DNA from 2 places in the Klenkia sesuvii genome. Region 2 is predicted to be linked to the other one. Evidence: riboswitches for the same ligand, from Rfam matches in the RefSeq annotation. Region 2 holds a riboswitch; the other holds the start of a gene.
The links. Region 2 has a riboswitch for S-adenosylmethionine ahead of TEK04_RS18995 (bifunctional o-acetylhomoserine/o-acetylserine sulfhydrylase). Riboswitches for the same ligand answer to the same signal wherever they lie in the genome.

Region 1: it holds a riboswitch for S-adenosylmethionine, as region 2 does, so the genes downstream of both, thrC (threonine synthase) here and TEK04_RS18995 (bifunctional o-acetylhomoserine/o-acetylserine sulfhydrylase) in region 2, are expected to answer to the same signal.

What each region holds. Positions count from the first base shown of each region.
Region 1 is NZ_JBAPLU010000021.1:25,739-40,401, reverse strand. It holds gene TEK04_RS17305 (DUF5313 family protein) at 1-385, opposite strand, end outside; gene TEK04_RS17300 (DeoR/GlpR family DNA-binding transcription regulator) at 509-1,270, shown strand; gene TEK04_RS17295 (hypothetical protein) at 1,336-1,644, shown strand; gene TEK04_RS17290 (PTS mannitol transporter subunit IIA) at 1,637-2,083, shown strand; gene TEK04_RS17285 (hypothetical protein) at 2,226-2,774, shown strand; gene rarD (EamA family transporter RarD) at 3,022-3,936, shown strand; gene TEK04_RS17275 (DUF3263 domain-containing protein) at 4,016-4,375, shown strand; gene TEK04_RS17270 (LytR C-terminal domain-containing protein) at 4,397-5,968, shown strand; gene TEK04_RS17265 (alpha/beta fold hydrolase) at 6,046-8,916, shown strand; gene TEK04_RS17260 (ABC transporter permease) at 8,913-9,776, shown strand; gene TEK04_RS17255 (HAD family hydrolase) at 9,773-10,591, opposite strand; SAM riboswitch class I at 10,624-10,741, shown strand; gene thrC (threonine synthase) at 10,754-12,043, shown strand; gene TEK04_RS17245 (nucleotidyl cyclase domain-containing protein) at 12,195-13,115, shown strand; gene TEK04_RS17240 (GAF domain-containing protein) at 13,202-14,275, shown strand; gene TEK04_RS17235 (archaeosortase/exosortase family protein) at 14,272-14,663, shown strand, end outside.
Region 2 is NZ_JBAPLU010000027.1:8,752-23,414, forward strand. It holds gene TEK04_RS18955 (protein-glutamate methylesterase/protein-glutamine glutaminase) at 1-43, shown strand, start outside; gene TEK04_RS18960 (CheR family methyltransferase) at 40-870, shown strand; gene TEK04_RS18965 (response regulator) at 872-1,255, shown strand; gene TEK04_RS18970 (chemotaxis protein CheX) at 1,252-1,740, shown strand; gene TEK04_RS18975 (response regulator) at 1,737-2,099, shown strand; gene TEK04_RS18980 (hypothetical protein) at 2,096-2,584, shown strand; gene TEK04_RS18985 (GMC oxidoreductase) at 2,773-4,416, shown strand; gene metX (homoserine O-acetyltransferase MetX) at 4,413-5,426, opposite strand; gene TEK04_RS18995 (bifunctional o-acetylhomoserine/o-acetylserine sulfhydrylase) at 5,428-6,714, opposite strand; SAM riboswitch class IV at 6,760-6,877, opposite strand; gene TEK04_RS19000 (DUF6630 family protein) at 6,911-7,369, opposite strand; gene TEK04_RS19005 (ABC transporter ATP-binding protein) at 7,390-9,189, opposite strand; gene TEK04_RS19010 (MarR family winged helix-turn-helix transcriptional regulator) at 9,271-9,693, shown strand; gene tatA (Sec-independent protein translocase subunit TatA) at 9,734-10,069, shown strand; gene TEK04_RS19020 (alcohol dehydrogenase catalytic domain-containing protein) at 10,223-11,239, shown strand; gene TEK04_RS19025 (Rv3103c transmembrane domain-containing protein) at 11,419-11,865, opposite strand; gene TEK04_RS19030 (mechanosensitive ion channel family protein) at 11,862-12,767, opposite strand; gene TEK04_RS19035 (iron-siderophore ABC transporter substrate-binding protein) at 12,929-13,957, shown strand; gene TEK04_RS19040 (BCCT family transporter) at 14,175-14,663, shown strand, end outside.

The DNA.
Region 1 (14,663 bases), on a different contig from region 2:
CCGCGCCGTCCCGGCGGTACCGGGCACCGCGCTCGACGGCCGCCCGTTCGGCGCGCTCCTCGCGCACCCGCCGGGTCGTGCCCGGCGGCCACCCCGCCTTGACGGCGCGGTGCTCGGTGGTCTCGGTCATGTAGGCGGCGGAGAACAGCAGCCCGAGCAGCACCCCGCCGCCGCAGGCGGCCAGCCGGTAGGACAGCGGCACGGGGACGGCGAGCAGGCAGACCAGCAGCACCGGGCTCAGCTGCACCAGGGCACGCAGCAGGTGGCGCACCGCCCACCTCGGGCCGGTGGTGTCGGCGAGCACCCAGTCGGCGTACCGACGGGGCAGCCCGCCGCCGAGGGCGTACCAGACCCACCGGGCCGGACCGGGCCGCGCGTTCGCCACGCCTGCCGACGATAGGCCGGTACGGGGCGTGACGCGCGCCACCGGCGGCCTGACCGTTCGGCCTTGACTGCGCCCGCCCCGGCCCGTAAGCACTGCCCCAGCAGGGTCGACCAGGGGGAGCGCGTGTACGCGGAGGAACGGCAGGAGCACATCCTGCGGGCAGCTCGAGCCGTCGGCCGGGTCGAGGTCAGCGAGCTGGCCGTCGAGCTGGACGTCGCACCGGAGACCATCCGCAAGGACCTCACGGCTCTCGAGCGGGTCGGCGTGCTGCGCCGCGTGCACGGCGGGGCGATCCCGGTGGAGCGGCTGGGCTTCGAGCCGCCGGTCGCCGCCCGCGACGTCGTGCTCACCGCGGAGAAGGAGCGCATCGCCAAGGCGGCCATCGCGGAGCTGCCCGACGAGGGTGCGGTGCTCATCGACGCCGGCACCACGACCGCCCGGCTGGGAGACCTCATGCCCACCGACCGCGAGCTGACGGTGGTGACCAACGCGCTGTCGCTGGCCGGGCGGCTGGCCTCCTTCCCGAACCTGACCGTGCTGCTGCTGGGCGGCCGGGTGCGCGGGCGCACGCTGGCCTCGGTCGACCCCTGGGCGCTGTCGGCCCTGTCGGGGATCTACGTCGACCTCGCGCTGCTGGCGACCAACGGGGTCTCGGTCGAGCGCGGGCTCACCACCCCCGACCCGGCCGAGGCGGCGGTGAAGACCGCGATGGTGGCCGCGGCCCGGCGCGTGGTGCTGCTGGCCGACCACACCAAGGTCGGCCGCGACCACTTCGCCCGCTTCGCCGAGCTCGACGCCGTCGACCTGCTCATCACCGACACCGGGCTGGACGCCCGCACGGCCGCCGAGCTCGCCGAGGCGGGGCCGCGGGTGCGGCGGGTCTGACCCCGCGCCGTGGGCGGAGGGATGGGAAGCTGGGCGCGGCCGTCCCCCGTCGAGCAGGAGCCCCCATGCCGAGCGTCGAAGGTTCGCAGGTCCGCAAGCTGGTCATCGCCTGCGACGCGGGCATGGGCAGCAGCGTGCTCATGGCCAACCAGCTCAAGAAGCGGCTGAAGGACAACGGCGTGGTCATCGAGCACAGCCCGCTCGACGCCATCCCGGCCGACGCCGACCTGGTGCTGACCCACAGCAAGCTCGTCGACCGCACCCGGACGCACGCCGGCGACCGGCCGGTGGTGGCGTTCACCGCTTTCGTGGGCGACCCGGCGGTCGACGACGTCGTGGCTGCCATCCACGGCGGCACCACCATCGATGGCTGACCTCGGGGGGCTGCTGGACCCCTCCCGCATCCGGCTCGACGAACGGGCGGCCGACCGCACCGAGGCCGTGCGCCAGGCCGGGGAGCTGCTGGTCGCGGCCGGCGCCGTCGACCCCTCCTACACCGACTCGATGCTCGAGCGCGAGGCGTCGGTCTCGACCTACATGGGTGAGGGTGTGGCCATCCCGCACGGCACGGCCAGCGGGAAGGCCGCGGTGCGCGCCGATGCGATGACCGTCGTCCGCTACCCCGGCGGCGTCGACTGGGGCAACGGGACCGCACACGTGGTGATCGGCATCGCCGCGGTCGGCGAGGGACACCTGCCGGTGCTGGCCGCGCTCGCCGAGGTGCTGCTGGACCCCGACCGGGCGGCCCGGCTGCGTGCGGCCACCGACGCCGCCGAGGTGCTCGACCTGCTCACGGTCCAGGACGCCAACTGACCTGAGCCGGGGGAGGGCGGTGGCACGATGCCCCGGTGCAGCCCTCGCAGCCCCCATACGGACAGCCCCAGTACGGTCCGCCCCCGGGCCTGGTCGGCCCCTCGGCGAGCCCCAGCGGGTGCCGCCGGGGCTGCGGACGGGCGTGCTGGTCCTGCTCGGCGCACTGCTCCTGGGGGCGTCGGTGTTCGGCGGCTACGAGGTCGCCTGGTTCGGCGGCAGCAAGGTGCAGGTGGTGCTGTGGTTCCTGCCGGCCATCCTCGCCCTGCTCGCGATGGGGTTCATCTGGCAGGACACGGTCTGGTCGGTCCGCTGCGACGGCCGGGTGCTCGAGGGCACCGGGTTGCTGGGCCGGCAGGGCGTCGACCTGGCCCGGTTGACCGCGGTCGGGTCCACGGCCAACGCGCGGGCCACGCAGGTGGTGCTGCGCGACGACGTCGGCGGGGTGACGGTCGAGTCCCGGGCGCTGCACAAGGCCGGGCCCGCCGTGGTCGACGTCGTGGGGCGGGCGGTCTGGGCCGGCCAGGAGCAGGGGCGCTACACGGTGCCGCGCGGCGCGGCCGGCGTCTGGGGGATGCCCACCCGACCCGACGCCCCGGCCAACGGGCACCCCGGCGCCACCGTGCGCGTGCTGGCGATGGTCGGACTGCTGCTGGCCGGGGCGGCGCTGGGGGTCGTGCTCGCGCTGGCGTGACCCAGAGCCGGCCCACCCACGAGGTCGCCGTCGATGGCGAACTCGGGCACCCCGGGCACGAAGCTGGCCGCGAAGCCCACCAGCACGAGCAGCAGCGGTGCCTGCCAGCCCAGCCGGCGGGCCACCGCGGTGACCGCCACCGCCGCGACGGCCAGCGCCAGCAGGGGTGCCACGTCCACGCGCGGGGTCCTCTCGTCGTCCCTACCGCCCCGCGGAACTGTCGGTGCGCGGCCCTACTGTTCCCGGCATGAGCGATCGGCGCACCGGCGTCCTGCTGGGGCTGGCCGCCTACGGGCTGTGGGGCGCCTTCCCGCTGTACTTCCCGCTGCTCGAGCCCGCCGGCGGGGTCGAGATCGTCGCGCACCGCATCGTGTGGTCCCTCGTCTTCGTCGCGCTGCTGCTCACCGCGCTGCGGTCGTGGCCGGCCGTGCGGCAGGCGCTGGCCGACCGCCCAACGGTGCTCATCCTGGCCGGCGCCGCCGTGCTCGTCACCGGCAACTGGCTGACCTTCGTGCTGGCGGTCAACGCCGGGCACGTCGTCGAGACGTCGCTCGGCTACTTCATCAACCCGCTGGTCAGCGTGCTGCTGGGCGTGGCGTTCCTGGGCGAGCGGCTGCGCGCCCTGCAGTGGGTGGCCGTAGGCACCGCCGCGGTCGCGGTCGTGGTGCTCACGGTGGACAACGGCCGCCCACCGTGGATCGCGCTGCTGCTGGCCGGCACCTTCGCGACGTACGGGCTCATGAAGAAGCTCGTGCGGGTCGCGGCCGCGCCCGGCCTCTTCGTCGAGACGCTGCTGCTGGTCCTCCCCGCGCTGGTCGTGCTGGTGGTGCTGCAGGTGCGCGGCGCCGGTTCCCTCGAGGACGCGGGCGCCGGGCACCTGCTGCTGCTGGCCAGCTCCGGCATCGCCACCGCGGTGCCCCTGCTACTGTTCGCGGCCTCCACCCGGCGCATCCCGCTGAGCACCGTGGGTCTCCTGCAGTACGTCACCCCGTTGATGCAGCTGGCCATCGGGGTGTTCGTCAACGGGGAGCCGATGCCACCAGCCCGGGTGGTGGGCTTCTCCGTCGTCTGGCTCGCACTGGTCATCTTCACCGTGGACGGCCTGCGGGCCGGCCGCGCGGCCCGGCGGGCCGTCCCCGTGCCGGCCCCGGCGGGCCTGTGAGCGGCGGCTCGGGCGGGCTACCTGCCCCCGCACCCCGTCCGGTTCGCCACCGCCCCCACCCACGCAGGAGACTCCACCCATGAGCAGCGACGCCCTCCCTGCCCCCGACCCCGAGCACCCCGCCGGGCAGGCCGGGCCGGCCGGTCCGGCCGGCGACGGGCCCGTCGAGCAGGACGGCGGTGCGGCCGCGGGGCTGCCCCGGCGCGAGCGCGACGTGTTGGCCTTCGAGCGCCAGTGGTGGCGCCACGCCGGGTCGAAGGAGGCCGCCATCAAGGAGCAGTTCGGGCTCTCGGCGACCCGTTACTACCAGGTGCTCAACGGCGTCATCGACCGGCCCGAGGCGCTCGCGCTCGACCCGCTGCTGGTCCGTCGGCTGCGGCGCATGCGCGCGACCCGGCAGCGGCGGCGCTCGGCCCGCACCCTGGGCACCGACCTCTGACGCCGACTAGTCTCGATCACCGTGGGGAGGCATGGCGTACCGGACGGTGAGCCCGACGGCACCCCCGACGACAGCGGCCAGGGCGGTGACCAGGGCGGCCACCCGTTCGACGACCCCGTCGACGACCACGCCGACGACCACGCCAGCACCCTCGGTCGGCGCAGCCGCGCCGAGCGCCGCCGCGAGGGCCTGCTGCCCCCGGGGCCCGACCCCATGTCCGGGCGCACCCCTGCCGTCGAGCCCGGTGCCACCGGCCGGCCCGCCGCCCAGGCCGGGCCGCGCACCCACGTCGCCGGGATCCCGGCCGCTCCGGGCCGGCAGGACACCTCCCCGCCGGTGAGCCGCCGAGCGGGTGCGGCCCCGCCGCCCCCGACGCCGCCGCGAGCGGTCCCGCGCACCCCGGCGGTCCCACCGCCGGCCACCCGGGGCCTGCCGACGCCGCCCCCCGCCCCTTCCGCAGGGCGTCCCGACGCCTCGGCCGACCCGTCCCCCGAGCAGTCCACCGCACCTCCCACCGGGCGCGCCGACGCGGCGCCGTCGGGTCCCCGCACGTCGGTCGACCCGCTGCCGGGCAACCGGCCGCCGGCCGGCCGCGGTCCGGTCACCTCGGGGCTGCCCAGCTGGGCGACCTCGCTCGAGCCGCCGACCCCGACCGGCGGCACGCCCGACGGGGGCGCGGGCGGTGCGCCGGGGGGCTCGGCCGGCTGGTCGGGCGCCGAGCGCCGCGTCGCCGACCGCCCGGGTGCGGTGCCGTCGTCGGGGGAGCGGCGCAGCACCCCACCGCCGCCACCACCGGTCCCGCCCAGGCAGGTCCCCGACGTCGACCGGCGCGGGGCCGACGGTCCCCGCACGGACCCCCGCACCGACCCCCGCACGGACCCCGGCACCGACCCCCGCACCGACCCCGGTACCGACGGTGCCGGTCGGCCGGCGGTCGGCCGCGGGCCGGCCAGCGGTGAGACCGGTGTGCTCGGCGGCCGGGCCGCCACCCGGGCCGAGCGGCAGGCGGTCGACGCGGTGCGCCGGCGCGAGGAGCGGCGCCAGGGCATCACCCCGATCCCGCCGCTGCCCGGTGAGGGGCGGCGGGCCTCGCGCGGACTGGTGCTGAGCCTGGTCGTCGTGGTCGTGGTCGCGTTGGTCGTGCTCGCCGTCTGGGCGTTCCAGCGGCCCGGCGGCGACGAGTCGGCCGCGAGCACCCCGACCTCCGCGCCGGCCAGCACGGCGCCACCCAGCACGGCGGCGCCGACCACGGCGGTCCCGACGACCGCGGCGCCGACCACCCCGGCCGTCCCGGTGTTCGCCCCGGTGACGGTCCTCAACGCCACCGACGTCAACGGCCTGGCCGGCGACATCGGCAGCACCTTCGCCGCCGGGGGCTGGCAGGTGCTCGAGCCCGGGCTCTACAGCGGCGGTGACATCGCCACCACCACGGTCTTCTACACCGCCGGGGACGCCACCCAGGAGCAGGCCGCGGCCACGCTGCAGGCCCAGTTCCCCGAAATCTCCGGCGGCCCGGCGGAGCGCTTCTTCGACATCGACGGCGTGCCCGACCCCGGCCTGGTGGTCGTGGCCACCGGCAACTGGCAGCCCTGAGCCGACCCGCCGGGCACGGTCGACGCACAGGTCGGCCGGGCGCGGAACACAGGCCGTCCACCGTCCGTTCACCCGCCGTGCGTCCCACCGCCGGGCTCGTGCGTCCCCGCCCGCGCCCCGGCGCACGTGCGGCGCTCGCGGCCCTCACCACCGTCCTGCTCGCCGCCGCCCTGCTGGCCCTGCCGGTCGCCGTCCCCGCGGCCGCCCCGGCCCGCGCCGCCGAGGACGTCGCCACCGACGACGCCACGGTGCCCTCCGGCGCCGGGGCCGACGCCGTCGAGCTGGACACCACCACCTACGTGCCCGCCTCGGCCACCGCCGCGGACCCCGCCCCGGCGGTGGTCCTGGCCCACGGGTTCGGCGGCAGCAAGCAGTCGGTGGCCGCCGACGCCCGCGACCTGGCGGCCCGCGGCTACGTGGTGCTGACCTACTCCGCGCGCGGGTTCGGTGCCAGCACCGGGCAGATCGGCCTCGACGACCCGCGCTACGAGGTGGCCGACCTGTCCACCCTGCTCGACGTCCTGGCCGCGCGCGACGACGTGCAGCTGGACGCCCCCGGCGACCCGCGGGTCGGCGTGGCCGGCGCCAGCTACGGCGGGGCGCTCGCCCTGCTGGGCGCGGCCTACGACGACCGGGTCGACGCGATCGCCCCGCAAATCACCTGGAACTCGCTCACCACCGCCCTCTTCCCGTCCCAGGCCGGCGCCGTCGACGGCAGCACCCCGGCGGCCACGCCGAGCACCGGGGGCAGCGGGGTGTTCAAGCGGCTGTGGTCCGGGCTGTTCTTCGGGGCCGGGTCGGTGCCCACCGGCGACGGCCTGCTGGCCTCGCTGACCGGTGGGGCCACCGCGGGGTCCGGGGGCGCGCTCCCCGACGTCGACCCCTCGACGCTGGACTCCGCGGCCGTCGAGCAGGCCTTGACCTGCGGCCGGTTCCGGGCCGAGGTCTGCGCCGCGTACCAGGCGGCTGCGGCCAGCGGCACGCTCACCCCCGAGATCGCCACGGTGCTTGACCGGTCGTCCCCGGCTGGTGTGCTCGATCGCATCACCGCACCCACCCTGCTGGTGCAGGGCACGAAGGACTCCCTCTTCGGCCTCGGGCAGGCCGACGCCAACGCCCGCGGCATCGCGGCGAACGGCACCCCGGTGAGGGTCGTCTGGTACGACGGCGGCCACGACGCCAGCGCCTCGGAGGGCGACACCGCCGACCTGCGCGACCTGGTCGCCGGCTGGTTCGACGTCCACCTGCGGGGCGAGGGCGCCGACCCGGGCACCGGGTTCACCTTCCCCGTGCCCACCGGGGTCAGCGCGGCCGCCGGCAGCGTGCGCGGTGGCGGGCAGACCGAGACGGCAGCGGCCTACCCGGGGCTGACCGGTGACCCCGTGCAGCGGGTCGCCGTCCCGCTGTCGGGCACCACCTCCCCGGTCGTCACCCCGCCCGGCGGCAACCCGGCGGCCATCACCACCGTGCCCGGCCTCGGTGCCGTGACCGCCGCGCTCGGCGGGACGACGGTGGAGATCCCCGGCCAGTTCGCCGCCTTCGACTCCGAGCCGCTGGACGACGCGGTCGACGTCGTGGGCGCCTCGACCGTGACGCTGACCGTGTCCTCCCCGACGGGCACGGCGACGCTGTTCGCCAAGCTCTACGACGTCGCGGCCGACGGCGCGCAGACCCTGCCCGCGGGCCTGGTCGCGCCGCTGTCGTTGACCGGGCTGTCGACCGACCCGACCGCGCCCACCGAGGTCGAGGTGACGCTGCCGGGCATCGTGCACCGCTTCGAGGCCGGGCACACCATGCGCGTGCTGGTGTCCTCCACCGACCAGGCCTTCGCCGCCCCCGCCGAGTCGTCGGTGTACGCGGTGGGGCTGGCCGACGGTGCCGCGGTCGCCGCGCCCACCGTCACCGGCAGCGTGCAGAGCGCCACGGGTGCGACGCGGTGGTGGGTGCTGCTCGGCGTGCTGGCCGCGCTGGCCGTCGGCGGGGTGGTCGTGGCGAAGCTGTGGGGCGCCCGCCGGCGCCGGCAGCTCTCGGTGGTCGAGCCCGACGGCGAGGACGTGCCGCTGCGGTTCACCGGTGTCACGAAGAGCTACAAGGACGGGTTCACCGCCGTCCGGGACCTGTCGTTCGAGGTGCGCCGCGGTCAGGTGCTCGGCCTGCTGGGCCCCAACGGGGCCGGGAAGACCACCTCGCTGCGCATGCTGATGGGTCTGATCCGGCCCACCGAGGGCACCATCTCGGTCTTCGGCCACCCGGCGACGCCGGGCGCACCGGTGCTGTCCCGGCTGGGGTCGTTCGTCGAGGGCACCGGCCTGCAGCCGCACCTGTCGGGTCGGGACAACCTCGAGCTGTACTGGGCGGCGACCGGCCGGCCGCTGGCCGACGCGCACCTGGACGAGGCGATCGAAATCGCCGGCCTCGGGAAGGCGCTGGACAAGCGGGTGCGCTCCTACTCCCAGGGCATGCGGCAGCGGGTGGCCATCGCCCAGGGGATGCTCGGCCTGCCCGACCTGCTGGTGCTCGACGAACCGACCAACGGGCTGGACCCGCCGCAGATCCATGCGATGCGGCAGGTGCTGCAGGACTACGCGGCCACCGGCCGCACGGTCATCGTCTCCAGCCACCTGCTGGCCGAGATCGAGCAGACCTGCTCGCACGTCGTCGTGATGGCCAAGGGCCAGAAGGTCGCCGAGGGCACCGTCGAGGAGATCATCGGCACCGGGGGAGCGGTGCTGCTGGTCGTCGAGGGCGACCCGCAGCGGGCCGAGCAGGTGCTCACCGGGCTGGGTGCCGCGGTCGAGCGGGCCGACGAGGGGCTGGTCGTCGAGCTCGGCGACCTGGGCCGCGCCCAGGCCGTCGCCGCGCTGGTCGAGGCCGGCGTCGGGGTCGAGCAGGTCACCCCGCGTCGTCGCCTGGAGGACGCGTTCCTGTCGCTGGTGGGGGAGTCATGAGCACCGTGCAGACCACCGGCGCCGTCGCCGGGTACCGGCCCGAGCGCACCCTGCGGCTGTCGGTGGAGCTGCGCCGGCAGTTCAAGCGCCGCCGCACCATCGGGGTCTTCGCCCTCATGGTCGCTCTGCCGCTGGTGCTCATCGCCGCGCTGCAGCTGGGGGCCTCGGAGGACGCGCAGGCCAACGGCCGGCTGAACCTGGTGGACGTGGCCACTGCGTCGGGGCTGAACTTCACGCTGTTCGTGCTGTTCGCCACCACCTCCTTCTTCCTGGTCGTGGTCTACGCCCTCTTCTTCGGCGACACCGTGGCCAGCGAGGCGCAGTGGGGGTCCCTGCGCTACGCCCTGGCCACCCCGGTGCCGCGCATGCGGTTGCTGCGGCAGAAGTGGGCGGCGGCGTTCGTGCTCAGCGTCTCCGCGTTGCTGACCGTGACGCTGGTCGCCGTCCTGGCCGGGGGGATCGCCTTCGGGTTCGCCGACATCCAGACCCCGATCGGCATCGGCATCGACCAGGGCGAGGGCCTGCTGCGGCTGGCCGGGATGGTCGGCTACCTCGCCGTCCACCTGCTCGTCGTCGGCACCCTGGCGTTCTGGCTCTCGACCGTCACCGACGCGCCGCTGGCCGCCGTCGGCGGGTCGGTGTTCACGATGTTCGTGTTCGCCATCCTCGACCAGGTCGAGCAGCTCGGCGCCGTCCGGGACTACTTCCCGACCGCGGAGGAGTTCGCCTGGACCGACCTGCTGCAGACCCCGGTCGACAGCGGTGACCTCTACCGCGGCGTCATCCAGTCGCTGCTCTACGCGGCGCTGTTCACCGTGCTGGCCTTCCGGCACTTCGCCCGCCGCGACGTCACCTCCTAGAGGGACGCCCGCACGGCCTCGGCCCAGCCGAGGCCCATCGCGCCGTCCGTGGCGGTCACGTTCGGCAGCGCGGCGACGGCGTCGGCCATGCCGGGGACGGCGGCGCCGTTGGCGGTGACGAACAGCCGGCCGACGGCGTCGGCCATCTCCAGGTCGCTCACCGAGTCGCCCACCGCGACGGCGTCGGCCGGGTCGAGGCCGCGGCGCGCGAGGTCCCAGGCGATGGCGTGGCCCTTGCCGATGCCGCGCGGCATGAGGTGGTAGACGTGCGGGTCGCCCTCGACCGCCAGGGTCACCCGCGGGGTGCGCGGCACCCGGCCGTTGTCCTTGAGGGTGAGCCAGCCCCAGCCCTGCTCGGACAGCCAGGCGTCGACCTCCGCGGTGTCGAGCCGGCCGCGCAGCATCGCGTCGCCGACGTGGGTGCTCGACCACGGGGCGTGCCACTCGACCCGGCCGGGCCAGGTGGCCACCACCGCGTCGACCACGCCGAGCTCCGCCATGACCTCGACCGGCGCGCGGCCGGCGAACTCCTGCGGCAGCTCGCCGGTGAGCAGGTGGGTCTCGCGCCCGCCGGCCCAGCTGACCAGCGACCCCAGCTCGGCGATCGACCCGTCGACGGCGAACACCCGGCCGGCCTCCAGCAGCTGGGCGTGCGTGCGGCCCGACACCAGCACCAGCGGGACCCCGGCCCGGTGCAGCTCGAGCAGCGCCGTCCAGGGCTCGGTGGTCAGCTCGCCGTCGGCGGTGTGCACGAACGACCCGCGCGGGCCGACCATCGTGCCGTCGAGGTCGGTGTAGACGATGGCGACGGGCATGTGGCCCATCCTGCAGTAGGCTCTCGACGTTCCACTCATCCAGAGGGGCAGAGGGACACGGCCCGATGAAGCCCCGGCAACCACTGCGCGAGCAGCAGGTGCCCCATCCGTCCTGCGCGGTCGACGACCCCGTCGCAGGGAAGATGAGGAGGTAGTCGTCGCATGACCCTGACCGCTCCCGCTCACACCCCGGCCCCGTCGGGGATCCCGGCCAACCCCGCCCGCGGCCTGGTGTGCCGCAACTGCGGGGCGACCTTCGGCCTGATCGCCGAGCACGCCTGCGCCGAGTGCTTCGGCCCGCTGGAGGTCGACTACGACCCCGAGCTCATGCGTGCGGTCACCCGTGCGCAGATCGAGGCCGGGCCGCAGAACATCTGGCGCTACGCCCCGCTGCTGCCGACCGGCCAGGACCCCGCCCAGCGGGTCAGCCTGGACCCGGGCATGACCCCGCTGGTGCGCGCCCAGCGCCTCGGCGACGAGCTGGGCTTCACCGCCCCGCTGTGGGTGAAGGACGACTCGGCCAACCCCACCCACTCGTTCAAGGACCGCGTGGTGAGCCTGGCCGCCACGGCGGCCAAGGGCTTCGGCTACACGAAGATCGCCTGCGCCTCGACCGGCAACCTGGCCAACTCGGTGGCCGCGCACGCCGCGCGCAACGGCCTGCCCTCCTACGTCTTCGTGCCCAGCGACCTCGAGCCGGGCAAGATCGTGCAGTCGGCGGTGTACGGCCAGGCCCTCGTCGCGGTCGAGGGCTCCTACGACGAGGTCAACCGGCTGACCAGCGAGCTGGCCGAGACCGACGAGTTCGAGGACGCCGCGTTCGTCAACCAGAACGTCCGGCCCTACTACGCCGAGGGCTCCAAGACCGTCGGCTACGAGATCGCCGAGCAGCTGGGCTGGCGCATCCCGGCCCAGGTGGTCATCCCCATGGCGTCGGGCTCGCTGCTCACCAAGGTCGACAAGGCCTGGAAGGAGCTGGTGGCCGCCGGCATCGTCGCCGACACGCCGTGGAAGGTGTTCGGCGCGCAGTCGGCCGGCTGCGACCCGATCGCCACCGCGTTCGAGAACGGCTGGGACGTCGTCAAGCCCGTCAAGCCCACCGGCATCGCCAAATCGCTCAACATCGGCAACCCCGCCGACGGCCCCTACGCCCTCGACGCGATCCGCCGCACCGGTGGGTCGGTCGGCCGGGTGGGCGACGAGGAGATCGTGGCCGGCATCCGCGACCTCGCCCGTACCACCGGGGTGTTCGCCGAGACCGCGGGCGGGGTCACCACCGCCGTGCTGCGCCAGCTGGTGGAGGTTGGGCTGCTGGACCCCGCGGCCGAGACCGTCGTCCTCAACACCGGCGAGGGGCTCAAGACCCTCGACCCGTTGGCGCCGGTGGTCGGTCCGACCCACCGCGTCGAGCCCTCCCTGCGGTCGCTGCGGCAGGCCGGCCTCATCGCCTGAGCACCCGGTCCCCCGGAGGGGGTGCCCGGTCGGCTCAAGTCGCCCGGGCGGCTGCCGATCCAGAACACATTCGGACGGAATGGTTCCGTTCTGGGTGCGGGAGGGATCGATGGACGTGTTCGGGCGGTCGGGACGTCGGTCTGCGGGTGCGGTGGCACCGGTGCACGGGGTCGGCCGGGCGGCGGCCTTCGCCGCGGCAGCTGAGGACGTCGTCGACGACCTCGCCGCGGGCCACGGGTACGAGGCGGCGGTCGTCAGCCGGATGACCGACCGCACCTGGACCGGCCTGGCGGCCCGCTCCGGGGGGCGGGCGACCTCGGTCGGGCGGGTGCTCCCCGTGGAGCACACCGCCTGCCACCACCTGCTGGTCGACCACTGGCCGGTGGTCGAGCGCGACCTGCACCAGCACGCCGACCCGGCGCTGCGCTCCGTCGCGGAGCGGTACGGGGTGTCCGCCTACGGCGGGGCGGCGCTGCTCGGGCCCGACGGGCGGCGGCTGGGGAGCGTGTACGGCTACTCCTCCGACGCCCGCGACGACGTCGACGCCGACCGCTTCGCCACCCGGCTGGCGGTGGCCGCGGCGGATCTGGGTCGCCGGCTCACGTCGGCTCTGGAGGCCGCGGCCGACGAGCGGCGCGCGGCGCACGACCGCGCCCGCGCCAGCGCCGACGGCGTGACCGGTCTGCCCGACCGGCGCGGGTGGGGGCTGTTCCTGCAGGAGGAGGGCGTCCGGGCCGGTCGGCTGGGTGAGGACATGTCCGTCGTGCTCCTGGACGTCGGCCTCGTGCGCACGGTGCGCGGGGTGCGTCGGGCCGGGGACGTGCTGCGCGAGGCGCTCGGCGACCTGGGCGTGAGCCGGGTCAGCGGCCGGCAGTTCGGGGTGGTGGCCGGCGGCCCGGGCGACGCCGACCCGGCCGAGGTCGCCGCGACTGCGCAGGCGGCGCTGCGCGCGGCCGGCTACACCGCGACCAGCGGGTGGGCGCTGCGCGACCCGCTGGAGGGTGCGGTGGGTACCTGGTGGCGGGCCGAGGACGCGCTGCTCCGGGTGCGGGCCGCGACGGCCGCCGGCTGAGCCCCGTCCCGGGGGGTCGCACGCCCCGCCGTCCTGCCGATAAGGGGGATGACGATCCGGAACAGAAGTAGCTGGAAGTGGGTGGCGTGGTGGTGCGGCAGGTGGAGGCCCCGGTGCGGGGCGCCGGGGGCTGGGCCGACGAGTTCGCCATCGCCCCGTCGGTGCAGGTGCTCGACACGCGCGTCGGCGGGCCCGCGCTGCCCGACCGGGCCGCCGTGTGGTCGCGCGGCACCCTGCCCGGGGCCGATGCCGCGCTCTCGCTGCTCGGCACGCTGGGCGGGGTCGACGCGTGGACCGTCACCCGCCTGACCGAGGACACCTGGACCGGGCTGGCCGTCCAGCGAACCGCCCGCGCGACCGCGCCGGGTGCGGCCTGGGCCAGCAGCCGGGCGGCCCAGTACACCGCGGGCACCCCCGTCGCCCGCGACCGGTCGCTGTGCCACCACCTGCTCACCGGCCCGCAGGCGGTCGCCATCCGCGACCTGGGCGCCGACCCCGCACCGGACCTCCGGCGGATCGCCGACGGCTGGGGTCTGCACGGCTACCTCGGCATCGCCCTGGTGGCCCCCGACGGGCGGCAGCTGGGCTCGCTGGCCGGGCTGAGCGCCCAGCCGCTGGAGACCGCCGACCGCAACTGGACCGAGCTGCTGACGGTGCAGGCCGCCGCGCTGCAGGCGTCGTTGAGCGCCGACATCGCCGCCCTGGTCGGGCGCCGGCAGGAGAGCTTCGAGCGCAGCCTGGGCAGCCAGGACGACGTCACCCGCCTGCCCAACCGGCGGGGCTGGGCGTCGCTGCTGGCCACCGAGGAGCAGCTGTCCACCCCGGTCGGCGACCCGGTGGGGCTGGCGCTGGTCGACCTCGGTGTCGTGCGCACCGTGCGGTCGCTGCGGCGAGCGGTGGCGGTGGCCCGCGAGGCCGCCGGCGACGTGCAGCTGGCCCGGGTGGGCCCGCGCCAGCTGGGCATCCTCGCGGGTGGGCTGCAGACCTCGCAGGTCACGCGCACGGCCGGCCTGGTGCAGGCGCGGCTGGAGGGTGCCGGGTTCACGACGGCGACCGCGCACACCATGCGGGCCGGGCTGGAGCCGATCGCGACCACGTGGGCCCGGGCCGAGAACGCGCTCGTCGCCGCTCGCCGGGAGCAGGCGGGGCGAGGCCGATGACCGCGGGCGTCCCCGACACCTGGCTGCTGTCGACCGAGACCGACCGCACCGCCGACGTCGGACTCGTGCGCCCCGGCATGGTGGCCGGCGGCGTGCTGACCCTGGTGCTGATGCTGGTCGAGGCCGACCGGCTGCAACGCTGGGAGGCCGCGGCCGCGGTGCCCCTCGCCCGCCTGGTCGGGGTCGAGGACGCCCGCCAGCTGGGACGCTCGGTGCTGTTCAGCGTCGACGGGCAGGCCACCGGCATCGACGTCACCGTCGGGTGCACTGCGGCGTTCCTGCTGCTGCCCTTCGTCGCGGCCACCACGGTGCTGCTGGCCGTGCGGCGCATCCCGGCGCTGCGGGCGATCGCCTCGCTGGGCACCGCCGTCCTGGTGATCCTGGCGGT
Region 2 (14,663 bases):
CACCGCCCCCCGCCCCTCGACCCTGGTCGGAGCCCGCCCATGACCACCGCACTGGCCACGTCCGGCTTCGACTGGGTCTGCCAGCTCGTCCGCCGGGAGTCGGCGATCGTCCTCGCGCCGGGCAAGGAGTACCTGGTCGAGGCCCGGCTCATGCCGCTGGCCCGGCAGATGGGCCTGCCCGGGGTCGGCGAGCTCGTCGACCGGGTGCGGGCCCGACCCGACCCGGCCGCCGTCCGCAGCATCGTCGAGGCCCTCACCACGAACGAGACCTCGTGGTTCCGCGACGGCGACCCGTTCACGACCCTCACCAGCACGGTGGTGCCGGCCCTGCAGGCCGCCCGCCGGCCCACCGAGGAGATCAAGATCTGGTCGGCGGCCTGCTCCAGCGGGCAGGAGGCCTACACGATCGGCATGCTGCTGGCCGACGCGCTGCCCAACGCGACCAGCCGGGTCAAGATCACCGCGACCGACATCTCGCGGTCGATGGTGGAGCGCACCCGGGCCGGCCGGTTCAGCCAGCTCGAGGTCAACCGCGGCCTGCCCGCCCCGATGCTGATCCGGCACTTCCAGCGGGTCGGCCCCGAGTGGGAGATCGCCCCCGCGCTGCGCCAGATGGTGACCGCCAGCGAGCTGAACCTCGCCGGACCGCTGCCCCGGCTCGGTCCCTTCGACGTGGTCTACCTGCGCAACGTGCTCATCTACTTCGACCCGTCGACCAAGCGCGACATCCTGCGCAAGGTCCGGCAGGTCATGCGCCCCGACGGCTGGCTCTTCCTGGGCGCAGCCGAGACGACCTTGGGTGTCGACGACACCTGGGAGCGGGTCCCCTGCGGCCGCGGCTCCGCCTACCGACCGATGAAGGGGAACTGACATGCGAGCGCTGGTGATCGACGACTCCCGCGCCATGCGCCGGATCGTCGCCTCGATCCTGGAGGGGTTCGGGTACGAGACCCGCCCCGCCGGGCACGGCCGGGAAGCCCTGGACGTGCTCGAGGAGGGCTGGGTCCCCGACCTGGCCTGCATCGACTGGAACATGCCGGTCATGGACGGGCTCCAGTTCGTCTCCGTCGTGCGTGCCAACCCGGCCTGGCGGTCGGTCACGCTCATGATGGTCACCACCGAGAGCGAGCACGGCCAGATCGTCAAGGCCCTGGCCGCCGGGGCCCACGAGTACGTCATCAAGCCGTTCACCGCCGACGCCATCGGCGACAAGCTGTCGCTGCTGGGCCTGATGCCCACCGGGGTGCCGGCATGACCGCCACCATCGCCGCGCTCATCACGCCGGAGACGGTCACCGAGGTGGCCGGCGAGGTGTGGAGCGCCATGGTCGGCACGGACGAGGTGCTCGTGCCCGTCGGCGCCGAGGTCCCCGCCGGCCTGAGCGCCTGGGTCACCGTCACCGGCCCGTGGAACGGCGCCGTCGTGCTGACCTGCAGCGTGTCGGCCACCGAGGACCTCGCCCGCGCGGTGCTGCAGCTCGGCCCCGACGAGACGCCCGACGACGGCGACGTCGACGACGTCCTCCGCGAGCTGGCCAACATCCTCGGCGGCAACGTCAAGTCCCTCCTGCCCGGCCCCTCCTCGCTGGGCCTGCCGGAGACCGGCACCCCGCCGGCTGCCCGCCCGGGCAGCTCGACGGTCGCCGTCAGCTGGCGCGGCCACCCCCTCGCCATCACCATCCAGGGCGCCCCTGGGCAGAACCAGCAGGCGCCCGTGTTCACCACGGAGGTCACCCAGTGAAGATCCTCGTCGCCGACGACAGCCGTGTGATGCGGCAGATCGTCGTCCGCACGCTCCGCCAGGCCGGCTACGACGACGTCGACGTCGTCGAGGCCGAGGACGGGGCCGACTGCCTGGCCAAGGTCGGCACGGAGTCGCCGGACCTGGTCCTGTCGGACTGGAACATGCCGAACATGCTGGGCATCGACTGCCTGCGTGCGCTGCGGGCCCAGGGCTCCTCGGTGCCCTTCGGCTTCGTCACCTCGGAGGGTTCGCCCGAGATGCGCGACGAGGCCGCCGCGGCCGGCGCCCTGTTCCTCATCGCCAAGCCGTTCACCGCGGACACCTTCCGCGACGCGCTGGACCCGGTGCTGGCGTGAGCGCCCCGGTCGCGACCTCGCTGCCGAGCAACAAGGCCGTGCTGGACCTGCTCCAGGGGCTGCTCGGCCGGGACATCACGGTGGGGCCGGGTGCCCCGGTCACCCCGTCGGCGTCGCGGCCGGCGGCGGTCGCCTCCTACGTCGACCCCTCGTACGGGCTCAACGCGATCATCCTGGTCGACCTGCCGCTGTCGGCGTGGTGCGCCGGGGCCCTGGCCCTGCTCCCCAAGGGCGGGTGCGAGGACTCCGTCGAGGAGGGCGAGCTCACCGACATGCAGGTGGAGGTGCTGCACGAGGTGGTCAACGTCGCCGCGTCGCTGTTCAACGCCGGCGGGGTGCTGCACTCCAAGCTGGACAAGCTCTACGCCCCGGGCGAGGCCCTGCCGGCCGACCTGGGCGGGCTGACCGCCTCCACCAACCGCGTCGACCTCGACGTCACCGTGGCCGGCTACGGCAAGGGATCGCTGTCGATCATCCTGGCCTGACGCACGCTCGAGCAGCACGCACGGCCCCCGGACGGCATCCGGGTCGACGTGTCGAGGGCCCGAGGACCCCTCGGCGATCTCGCGTGAGCTCGACGGGCTGGTGGGCACCGTGCGGGTCTCATCGCTAGCAGATGGGCGTGTCAAACGGTAGCTGGTACTTCGGGTAACGGGCACCTACGGTGCTCGGCATGCCTGAGCTGACCCGCCGCAGCGTCCTCGCCGGCTCCGCCGCTGCCGGCCTCACCCTGCTCGCCTCCCGGGGAGTCGCCTCCGCCGCACCGCGGCGGGTGCCGACCACCCGGGAGGAGCACCGGGTGGTGGTGGTCGGGTCGGGGTTCGGCGGCGGCGTGACCGCGCTGCGGTTCGCCCAGGCCGGCATCCCGGTGCTCGTGCTGGAGCGGGGCAAGCGGTGGGTCGCGGGGCCGGGCCTGGACACCTTCCCCAGCTTCCGCACCGGCCTCGACGAGCGGATCGCCTGGAAGAACAGCCTGGCTGCACCGCTGGCCGGCCCGCTCAACTCGGTGCACGCACTGCTGGGGCTCATCGGGCCCGGTGGCAACCCGCTCGGCCTGCCCTCGCCGCTGGCCGGCCCGCACCTGGGCCTGCTCGAGCGGGTGGCCGGCAACGGCATGGACATCATGTGCGCCGCCGGGGTCGGCGGCGGGTCGCTGGCCTACCAGGGCATGAGCCTGCAGCCCACCCGACCGCTGTTCGAGGCGACCATGCCCGCCGGGCTCGACTACGACGAGCTCGACCGGGTGCACTACCCGCGCGTCGCCCAGATGCTGCGGCTGGCCACTGCGCCGGACTCCATCGTGGAGACGCCCAACTACACGACGCCGCGCACCTTCGCGCGGCGCACGCAGGCGGCCGGGTACGCGGTGGAGAAGGTGCCTATGCCGCTGGACTGGAGCTACGCCCAGCGCGAGCTGGACGGGGAGATGCCGCCGTCGATGTCCAACGGCGACTGCGGCTTCGGGGTGAACAACGGCGGCAAGAACTCCGTCGACGTCACCTACCTGGCCCAGGCCGAGGCCACCGGTCGGGTCACGGTGGCCGCCCAGCACGAGGTCACCGACGTCGTCCGGCTCGGCGACGGGCGCTGGCAGCTCTTGGTCGATCGGCTGGCGTTGGACGGCACCGTCCTCGAGCACAAGGTCGTCACGACCACCGCGCTGGTCATGGCGGCCGGGACGGCGGGCACGGTGCGGCTGCTCATGCGCGCCCAGCAGCGTGGTGGCATCCCCGACCTGCCCGACGGCCTGGGCGAGGGGTGGGGCTCCAACGGTGACCGGATCTGCGTGTGGCTGGGCCCTGGCGAGGAGCTGACCATGCCGCAAGGCGGGCCGGTCGTGTACTGCAGCAAGGAGTGGGACGACCCGGCCACCGCCAACACGATCATCCAGGCCTCGATCCCGCCGCTGCCGCAGGTGCCGGTCACCATGGTCGTGGGGTACGGGATCAGCGAGGGTCGTGGCCGTTTCCGCTGGGACCACCTGCGCGACGACGCCGTCCTGGACTGGTCGCCGTTCGCCGACGCCCGGCTCGCGACCCGCATCCGCACCCGCATGGCCGAGATCACGGGCCCGGGCGCGCTCGTCCTGGACACCACCACCCCTGCCCCCTCGACCTGGCACCCCCTCGGCGGGGCGGCCATGGGGTCGGTGTGCGACCTGGAGGGTCGGGTGGCGGGGCAGCGGGGGCTCTACGTGCTCGACGGTGCGCTCATCCCCGGCAACACCGCAGCCTGCAACCCCTCGCTGACCATCGCCGCTGTCGTCGAGCGGGCCACCGACCGACTGCTGGCCACCGACGCCGGGACGGTCTTCTAGTCGGCGAGCAGCTCCCGCACCAGGCCGCCGACGGCGTCGACCTCGACCAGGAACCCGTCGTGGCCGTACGGGCTGGCGATCACGCGCAGGGGCACACCGAGGGCGTCGGCCACCCGCCGCTGCTCGGCGATGCGGTACAGCCGGTCGGAGTCGACGCCGGCCACCAGGCAGCGGGCGGTCACCCGGGCCAGGGCCGCCTCGACCCCACCGCGGCCGCGCCCGACGTCCCAGGTGTTCATGGCCTGCGTCAGCACCGTGTAGCTGCGCGGGTCGAACCGGGCGGTCAGCTTGTCCGCGTGGTGCTGCAGGTAGCTGGCCACCGCGAAGCGGCCGTCGTCCTGCACGTCGTTGCCGAAGCGGGTGCCCAGCTCGAACGCGCTGCGGTAGGTGAGGTGCGCGATGCGGCGGGCGATGCCCAGACCGGCGACCGGGTCGGCGGCGATCGCGGCCTGCTGGGTGGTCTGGGTGCCGATCTGGTCGGCGGTGGCCACCGGCCCGGAGGCCAGGAAGAGCAGCCGCTCCACCTGGGCCGGCCGCGACACCGCCCACTCCAGGGCCCGCATCCCGCCCATCGAGCCGCCCAGCACCGCGGCCCACCGGTCGATGCCGAGCGCCGCGGCGAGCCGGGCCTCGACCTCGACCTGGTCGGCGATGGTGACCTCGGGGAACCGGTCGCCCCAGGGGGCGCCGTCCGGGGCCGGGGACGCCGGACCGGTCGTCCCCTGGCAGCCGCCCAGCACGTTGGCGCACACGACGAACTGGCCGGCCAGCGGCCCGGCCAGTCCCTCCCACCAGCCGGGGGTGGGGTGGCCGGGGCCGGCGGCGCCGAGCAGGTGGCTGTCCCCGGTCAGCGCGTGCTCGACCAGCACCGCGGGGTCGCCGGGGGAGCCCCACGTCTCGTAGGCCACCCGGACGGCGGGCAGCGACCCGCCCCGCTCCAGGTCGAGCCGGCCGAGGTCGACGAACCGGCGGTCGCCGGGCGGGTCCCCCTCCCGCCAGGCGCCCGCCACCTCAGGCGCTCTTCGCCGCGCGGAAGCCCGCCTCGAGGTCGGCCAGGATGTCCTCGATCCCCTCGAGACCCACGGCCAGGCGCACCAGGCCCGGGGTCACACCGGTGGTGAGCTGCTCCTCGGGGGTCAGCTGGGAGTGGGTGGTCGAGGCCGGGTGGATGACCAGGCTGCGCACGTCACCGATGTTGGCCACGTGGCTGTGCAGCTCGAGGGCCTCCACGAACGCCTTGCCGGCGTCGACGCCGCCGGCGATCTCGAAGGCGAGCACGGCGCCGGGGCCCTTCGGGGCGTACTTCGTCGCGGCGGCGTGCCAGGGGGAGGAGGGCAGGCCGGCGTAGTGCACCGACTCCACCTCGTCGCGGGCCTCGAGCCACTCCGCGACGGCCTGGGCGTTGGCCACGTGCCGGTCCAGCCGCAGCGACAGCGTCTCGATGCCCTGCACGACCAGGAAGGCGTTGAACGGGCTGATCGCGGGGCCCAGGTCGCGCAGCAGCTGCACCCGGGCCTTGAGGGCGTAGGCCGGCGCACCCAGGTCGGCGTAGACCACACCGTGGTAGGTGGGGTCGGCGGTGGTGAACATCGGGTGCTTGCCGGCGGTCCAGTCGAAGTTGCCGCTGTCGACGACGACCCCGGCCACGGCGGTGCCGTGCCCGCCCAGGTACTTCGTGGCCGAGTGCACGACGACGTCGGCGCCGAACTCGATCGGCCGGATCAGGTACGGCGTGGCGATGGTGTTGTCCACGATCAGCGGGACGCCGTTGCGGTGCGCGACCTCGCTGACCGCGGAGATGTCCAGGACGTCGCCCTTCGGGTTGCCGATGGTCTCGGCGTAGAAGGCGCGGGTGTTGTCCTGCACGAGCGACTGCCAGGCCTGCGGGTCGTCGGGGTCCTCGACGAAGGACACCGTGATGCCGAGCTTGGGCAGCGAGTGGTGCAGCAGGTTGTAGGTGCCGCCGTACAGGCTGGCGGAGGCGACGACGTGGTCGCCGGCCTCGGCCAGGTTGAGGATCGACAGCGTCTCCGCGGCCTGGCCGCTGGCCACCGCGAGGGCCGCGACGCCGCCCTCGAGGGAGGCCACGCGCTGCTCCAGCGCGTCCTGCGTCGGGTTCATGATGCGGGTGTAGATGTTGCCCATCTCGGCGAGGGCGAACAGGTCCGCGGCGTGCTGGGAGTCGCGGAACTGGTAGCTGGTGGTCGCGTAGATCGGCAGCGCGCGGGCCCCGGTGGTGGGGTCGGGGCTGGTGCCGGCGTGGATCTGCCGGGTCTCGAAGCTCCAGGATTCGCTCATGTGCGCCGTCCTCCTCGGTGTCGGGAGGGCCCGGGCGCTCGGGCACTCCGTCGCTTGCGCGCCCGGCGGGTGCCGGGCACACCGGCTCTTCCCCTGGAGCACCGCAGACGGAGTAGCGGTTGCCGGGCAGCCAGCCAGGTGCTTGTCGCTGCCTCTCGTGAGCCAGGTCCGATGGTAGGGGTGCCCGGCCCGGGTGTCACCGCAGGGTGGTCGTGTGCCCCAGTTCGGCGACCAGCTGCTCGATCTCGGGCCGGTCGACGGCCCGGACGACGACCAACGGGTAGGCGTCGGAGTCCTCGTCGAGGTGGAGCAGGCACAGCCCCGCGGGGGCCAGCACCCGGTCGGCGGCGCGCACCGCGGTCGGCACGTCGCCGTCGGTGTCGGTGACCGGGCCGAGGTCCAGGGGCGCGCCGTCCAGGCGCGCGTCCCGCACCCGGGGGACGCCGGCCAGTGCGTCGGCCAGCTCCGACCCCTGGTCCTGCCGGTCCAGGTAGGCCAGCGCGCCGGCGTCGTCGAGGCCGTCGAGCAGGCTGGTCCACGGGTCGGCCGGCGGGTCCTCGAGGGTGGCCTGCACGCTCGGCCACAGCTCGGGGTCGTCGTCCAGGAGGGCGCAGAGGCGACGCCAGCGGGTCATGGTCACGTCGTCGACAGCCACCCGGACGACGCTAGCCCCGCTCAGGCCGGGACGGCGACCGCACCGGTGGCCGAGCCGGCCAGCGCGGCGTAGCGGCCGCCGGCGGCGACCAGCTCGTCGTGGGTGCCCTGCTCGACGACCCGCCCGTGCGACAGGACGGCGATCGCGTCGGCGTCGCGCACCGTCGACAGCCGGTGGGCGATCGTGATGGTCGTGCGGCCGCGGGCGACCTCGTCCAGCGCCGCCTGCACGGCCCGCTCGGTCTCGTTGTCCAGCGCGCTGGTGGCCTCGTCGAGCACCAGCACCCGCGGGTCGCGCAGCAGGGTGCGGGCGATGGCCAGCCGCTGCTTCTCCCCGCCGGAGAACCGGTGCCCGCGGGCGCCGACCACGGTGTCGTAGCCGTCGGGCAGTGCCGCGACGACGTCGTGCACCTGGGCCCGGCGGGCGGCGTCCTCCACCTCGGCGTCGGTGGCGTCGGGTCGGGCGTAGCGCAGGTTCTCGCGCACGGTGGTGTGCAGCAGGTAGGTCTCCTGGCTCACCACGCCGACCACCCGGGCGAGCTCGGCCAGGGGGAGGTCGCGGACGTCGACGCCGTCGATGGTGACCCGGCCGGTGGTGACGTCGTTGAGCCGGCTCACCAGCGAGGCGAGCGTGGACTTGCCCGAGCCGGTCTCGCCGACGAGCGCCAGGGTGCTGCCGGCCGGCACCACGAGGTCGACGTCGGACAGGGCGGGCCGGCCGCCGTCGTAGCTGAACCCGACGTGCTCCAACCGCACCTCGCCGCGGGCCACGCCCAGCGTGCGGGGTCGCACCGGGTCGGCGATGTCGACGGGCAGGTCGAGGTACTCGAAGACCCGGCTGAACAGCGCCATCGAGGTGATGAGCTGACCGCCGACGTCGAGCAGCCCCATGAGCGGCCGGAAGAGCGTGCCCTGCAGGGCGGTGAACGCGACGAGGGTACCGATGGTCATGCCGCCGGAGGTCGCCGGCAGGCCCGCGAAGAGGTAGATCAGTGCCGGGATGCCGGCGAACACGATGCTCATCGTGGCCATGCGCCAGCGGCCTGCCAGCTGCGAGCGCACCTCGAGGCCGACCAGCTCCTGGGAGGTGGCGGCGAAGCGGGCCGACTGCGCCGGGCCGGTGCCCAGCGTCTTGCCCAGCTGGACGCCCGAGATCGACAGGCCCTCCTCGACCTGGGTCTGCATGTCGGCCATGCGGGCCTGCCGGGCGGCGGTGACCTCGCGGCGCATGAGGGCGACCTTGCGGGTCAGCCAGACCGCCGGGGGGAGGACGACGAGGGACAGCAGCGAGAGCCGCCAGCTCAGCGCGGCCATGGCGACCACGGTGCCGACGACGGTGGTGGCGTTGGCGGCCAGGCTGGTGGCGGTGGTGGTGACCACCGACTGCATCGACCCGATGTCGTTGGTGAGCCGCGACTGCACCTCGCCCCCGCGGGTGCGGGTGAAGAAGCCGAGCGACTGGCGCTGCAGGTGGCTGAAGACCGCCGTCCGCAGGCTGTGCATGACCCGCTGGCCGACGGTGGTGGACAACCAGGTCTGGACGACGCCGAGCAGGGCGGTGGTGGCGACGACGGCGACCATGCCGGCGACGCACCAGGCCAGGAGGGCGACGTCCTGCTGGGGGAGCGCGTCGTCGATGACGGTGCGCACGAGGAACGGGGTGGCCAGGGCGACGGTGGAGCTGGCGACGATGAGCGCCACCACGGTGCCGACCTGGAGCCGGTAGGGGGCGAAGAGCCCCACGACGCGTCGCAGGGGCACGGGTGAGCGCTGGAGCTGGGTCCTGTCGGCCGGGTCGGGCCGGGTGCCGGGGCGTGGCATGCACGTCTCCCTCTCTGCCGGTGCTGATGCTGAGGTTACCTCACGGTGAGGCAACCTCGCTGCCTGCGCTACCATTCCCGGGTGGCCGGACCCGAGCCCGACGATGTCGGCGAGCTGCTCCTGCGGGCGGCCCGCACGCTGCGCGGGCGGTGGCGCGAGGTGCTCGAGCCCTGGGAGCTGTCGCCGCACCACGCCCGCGCCCTGCTGGTCGTCGCGCGGGCGCAGGGGATGCGGCCGTCCGAGCTCGCCGCGGCGCTGCACATCGCCCCGCGGTCGGCCACGGAGGTGGTCGACGCCCTCGTCGCGCGCGACCTGGTGGCGCGGGTGCCCGACCCGGCCGACCGGCGGGCCGTGCGGGTGGAGCTGACCGAGCAGGGCCAGCAGGTGCAGGCCGAGGTGCACGCCGCGCGCCGCGCCGACACGCAGGCCGTGCTGGCCCGGCTGCCCGCCGACGAGCGGGCCGAGCTCGCCCGGTTGCTGCGACGCCTGCTCGCCGACGGCTGACCCACGGGGGACCCACAGGAACGGATGGCACCCTGGGGGCATGAACCTCGGTGCCCCGGAGATCGCGCTCATCGTGCTGGCGGTGTTCGTGCTGTTCGGCTACAAGAAGCTGCCCGACGCCACCCGCTCGCTGGGCCGCTCGCTGCGGATCTTCAAGGGCGAGATGAAGGGCATGACCGACGACGAGCGCACGCCCGCCGAGCCAGCGGACCGTTCGGCGCCGGCGCTCGCGGTCCCGGACGCCGGGGTGGTCCGTCCCGAGCAGCTGGGCCCCGAGGCGCTGGAGGTCGCCGCCGTCGAGGCCGAGGCCGCCGCGCTCGAGGCCCGCGCCCGCGCTGCCCGCGCCCGCGCCGATGCCGCCCACCGCACCGCCTGACCGCCCGGGCCGCCCGGCCCGCCGCCGCCCGGCCCGCGCCGCGGACTCCGGCAGTGCAGGGATTCTGTGGCCCTGCAGCGGCACAGGATCCCTGCACCGCGGGAGTCTGGGCTGCGGGGGCGGGGCGCGCGGCGGGCTTGAGAGGGTGACGGCGTGCGCGCGCTGGTGTTCGAGGAGTTCGGTGGCCCGCTGACCGTCCGCGAGGTGGCCGACCCGACCCCCGGGCCCGACGGCGTCGTCGTCACGGTGGGGGCCACCGGCGTGTGCCGCAGCGACTGGCACGCCTGGTCGGGCCACGACCCGGACGTCGTCCTGCCGCACGTGCCCGGCCACGAGTTCGCCGGCACCGTCGCCGCGGTCGGCGACCGGGTGCGCGGCTGGGCGGTCGGCGACCGGGTCACCGCGCCGTTCGTGTGCGCCTGCGGCACCTGCCCGCCGTGCCGCGAGGGCGCTGGCCAGGTGTGCCTGCGCCAGACCCAGCCCGGGTTCACCCACTGGGGCTCGTTCGCCGAGCACGTGGCCCTCGACGCCGCCGACGTCAACCTGGTCGCGCTGCCCGAGGAGCTGACGACCACCACCGCGGCCGCGCTGGGGTGCCGGTACGCCACCGCCTTCCGCGCGGTCACCGGGGTGGGCCGTGCAGCGCCGGGGGAGTGGGTGCTGGTCCTCGGGTGCGGTGGGGTGGGGCTGTCGGCCGTGCAGGTCGCCGTCGCGGTCGGGGCCCGGGTGGTCGCCGTCGACCCCTCGCCCGGGGCGCGGGAGCTGGCGGTCGCGATGGGCGCCGAGCACGCCCTGCCCTCGGCCGAGGGCGTCACCGAGCTGACCGCCGGCGGCGTCCACGTCGGGCTGGACTGCCTGGGCTCGCCGGCCACCTGCGAGGCCTCGGTCCGCGCGCTGCGCCCACGGGGCCGGCACGTGCAGGTCGGGCTGCTGCCACCGGCGCAGGGTCGGGCCCAGGTGCCCATGGAGCTGGTGGTCGCCCGGGAGCTGGCGGTGCTGGGCAGCCACGGGATGGCCGCCGCCGACTACCCGGCGATGCTGTCGATGATCGCCGCCGGCCGGCTGCGCCCGCAGGACCTGGTCACCCGGGAGCTGTCCCTGGACCAGGCCGCCGAGGCCCTGGTCGCCGTCGGCCGCACCCCCGGCATCGCGGTGGTCACCTCGTTCTGACCCGGCCGGGTCGTTCGCCTGGCTCCGGCGCATCGGGTGGCGGACCAGGGTCGGGATCGCCGCCCTCGCCGACCGTGGGACGCCACTCGCTGCAGCGCCCGCGTGCGGGCACCGCGGCGGCGTCGCGGCCGACCCGCTCCGCCCCTTCTTCCGGGGCGAGGACCCGGTGGACGGCGGGGTCAGCCGGTCGGGTCGGTGGTGGGTGGGGGTGCCTGCGTGGTGGGCGGGGCCGACGACGTGGGCTCGGGGGCCGTGGTGGTCGGCGGCGGTGTGCCCTCGTCGTCCGTGGTGGTCGGCGGCGTCGTGGTGGGCCGCGTGGTGGTGGCCGGACCGCTGGTGCTGGGCGCCTGGCTCGTCGTGGGCGACGGCTCGCCGGTGGTGGGCGCCGGCGACTCCTCGGTCGGGGCCGGCTGCTCGGTGGTGGCCGGCGCCGGGTCGGTGATCGACCGGGACATCGCCGAGGGGTCCCAGGCGAAGAAGGCCGCCACGAAGACCACCGCGAGCACCAGGGTGGAGGTGCGGGCGCGCCCGATGCGGTTGGGCACGCGGCGCGGCCAGACCCGGGATCGGCGGGTGGCCGGCTCGGCCGTGACCACCGGCGCGGGCGTGGTCGGCTGCTCGCTCACGGGGTCACCTCGCGGGGGTCGTGGGCGGTGATGGGGTCCTCGGGGGTCTGCGGCCGGACGACGATGCCCTCCCGCCGGAACGCCAGGGCGATCCGCGAGCGCAGGTCGCGGCCGACGTCGAACTGCTTGCCCGGCAGCGTGCGGGCGACGATGCGCACGTTGACCTCGTCGAGCCCCAGGCTGGTGACGCCCATGACGCTTGGTGCGTCCAGCAGCAGCTTGGTCAGGTGCTCGTCGGCGAAGGCCTGCTCACCGACCTCGCGCAGCACGTCCTGCACGTGGGTGACGTCGGTGGAGGCGGGCACGGGGACGTCGATGACGGCCCGCGCCCAGTCGCGCGAGAGGTTGACGACCTTGACGATCTGGCCGTTGGGGATCGTCACGACCTCGCCGTTCAGCGACCGCATGCGGGTGATGCGCAGGGTGACGTCCTCCACGGTGCCCTCGGCGGGGTCGCCGCCACCGACCACGTTGATCGCGACGACGTCGCCGAAGCCGTACTGGCGCTCGGTGATGAGGAAGAACCCCGCGAGCACGTCCTGCACGACCCGCTGCGCGCCGAAGCCCAGCCCCACGCCCAGCACGGTGGCCGGTGCGACCAGGCTGGTCACCGGCAGGCCCAGCGTCGAGAGCACGGTGACCGTGGCGACGGTGTAGACGACCACGACGGCGACCCACTGCAGCACCTGGGTGAGCGAGTGCCGGTGCTTGGCCGCCTCCGAGCGCACCAGGGCGTCGCCGCCGGCCGCGCCGGCGTCGATGCGCGCGGTGACCCGGGCGCCCAGCCAGGTCACGAACCGGGCCAGCAGCACCGCCCCGACGACGATGAGCAGCACCGCCAGACCTCGGCCCCGGACCCAGTCGGTCAGGTTGGTCAGCGGCGCGATCGCGAGCACGTCCATCGCCGTCCAGTGTGCCGCGCGCGGCCTGCGGACGGCGCGCCCGGTGCCGCTCGTCGTCGTGTCCGGTCGGGTGGGTGCATCACGATCCGGTATCGACGCTGGCCAGGACGACGTGGGCAGGCAAGGCTCTCCTAACCATCACCCACTGTCCGAGGAGAACCGTGTCCCGCCGCTCCGCCCTGGCCGCCCTGGCCGCCGTCTCCGCCCTCGTCCTGAGCGCCTGCGGTGGCTCGTCCGACGACTCCGCCGACGCGACCTCCGGGGCGGCGGCCGGCGACGGCGCCTTCCCGGTCACCATCCCCAACGCCTTCGGCGAGACCACCATCGACTCCGCTCCCGAGCGCATCGTCGTCATCGGGTACACCGACGTCGACCCGCTGCTGGCCCTCGGCGTCCAGCCGGTCGCCTTCCAGGAGTTCGTCACCTTCCCCGACGCCGCCGTCCCGGGCCTGGGGCCGTGGGCCGAGGACCTCGCCGGCGACGCCGAGATGGAGCTGTTCCCCGTCTCGGCCACCCCGAGCGTCGAGGAGGTCCTCGCCCTGCAGCCGGACCTGGTGGTCGCGGTGAGCAGTGGCATTGAGCAGGAGGAGTACGACCAGCTGTCGGCCCTGGTGCCGGTGCTGGCCCGGCCCGAGGGCTCCACCGCCTACCTGGTGGACCGGGACGAGGCCACGCTGACCATCGGCCAGGCGGTCGGCAAGGCGGACCAGGCGCAGGAGCTCGTCGACGCCGTCGACCAGGACTTCGCCGACGCCCGCGAGGCCAACCCCTCGTTCGCCGGCCAGAGCGTCGTCGTCGCCCTGCCGGCCACCGACGGCAGCGGCGGTTACTCGGCCTACGTCGAGGGTGACACCCGCACGCAATTCTTCCAGGACCTCGGCTTCGAGCTCGCCCCCGGCATCGCCGACCTCGACGCCGAGGGCGGGTTCTTCGTCACCGTCTCGCCCGAGCAGGTGCAGCTGCTGGACGCCGACCTGGTGGTCGTGCTGGCCCTCACCAGCATCGAGGAGACCCGCGGCACGCTGGAGGCCGACCCGGTCTTCGCCACCGTGCCCGCGGTGCAGGCCGGCCGGATCATCTACGTCGACCCGCTCAGCGGTGGTGGCGCGCTCAGCTACAACGACGTGCTCAGCGTGCCGTTCGCGCTCGACCAGCTGGTGCCCCAGGTCCAGGAGGCCCTGGGCAGCTGATCGCCGGCACCCTCCTCCGGCACCCCGCCCCACGTCCCGGGACGGGGTGCCGGCAGGTCACGGAAGGGTTGCTGTCGCCGTCCCCGGTTTGCCATCCGGGGTCGGCCGGGTCGACGCTGGGGAGTCGACCGCTCCCGCGCACCTGCGCGGGCAGCGGTCGTGACCGTGTTCCCGAGCCCGGATGGAGGGGCGCCGAGACCGTGCGCAGCAACCGATCGTGACCGCTACCGAAGACCGCCCGCAGGACGCCGCCGACGGCTCGTCCGCCACGGAGGCGCACCCGGCGGTCCTCGACCTCCCGCCCGCCACCGCCGACCGGGAGGGCCACCTCGACAAGGTCGTCTTCGGGGTCTCCGGCGCGCTGGCGCTGGCCTTCCTCGTCTGGGGGTTCGCCACGCCGACCGGCCTGGGCTCGGTCAGCTCGGGTGCCCTGGACTGGATCGAGACCAACCTGGGGTGGCTGTTCGTCGTCCTGGCGTCGGCGTTCGTCGTCTACGTCCTCTGGCTGGCGGCGTCCCGGTACGGGCGGATCCCGCTCGGCCGCGACGACGAGGGGCCCGAGTTCCGCACCATCTCGTGGATCTCGATGATGTTCAGCGCCGGCATGGGCATCGGGCTGATGTTCTACGGCGTCAACGAGCCGCTCACCCACTACACCTCGCCCCCGCCGGGCACGGTCGACGGCGAGACGCCCGAGGCCGTCGAG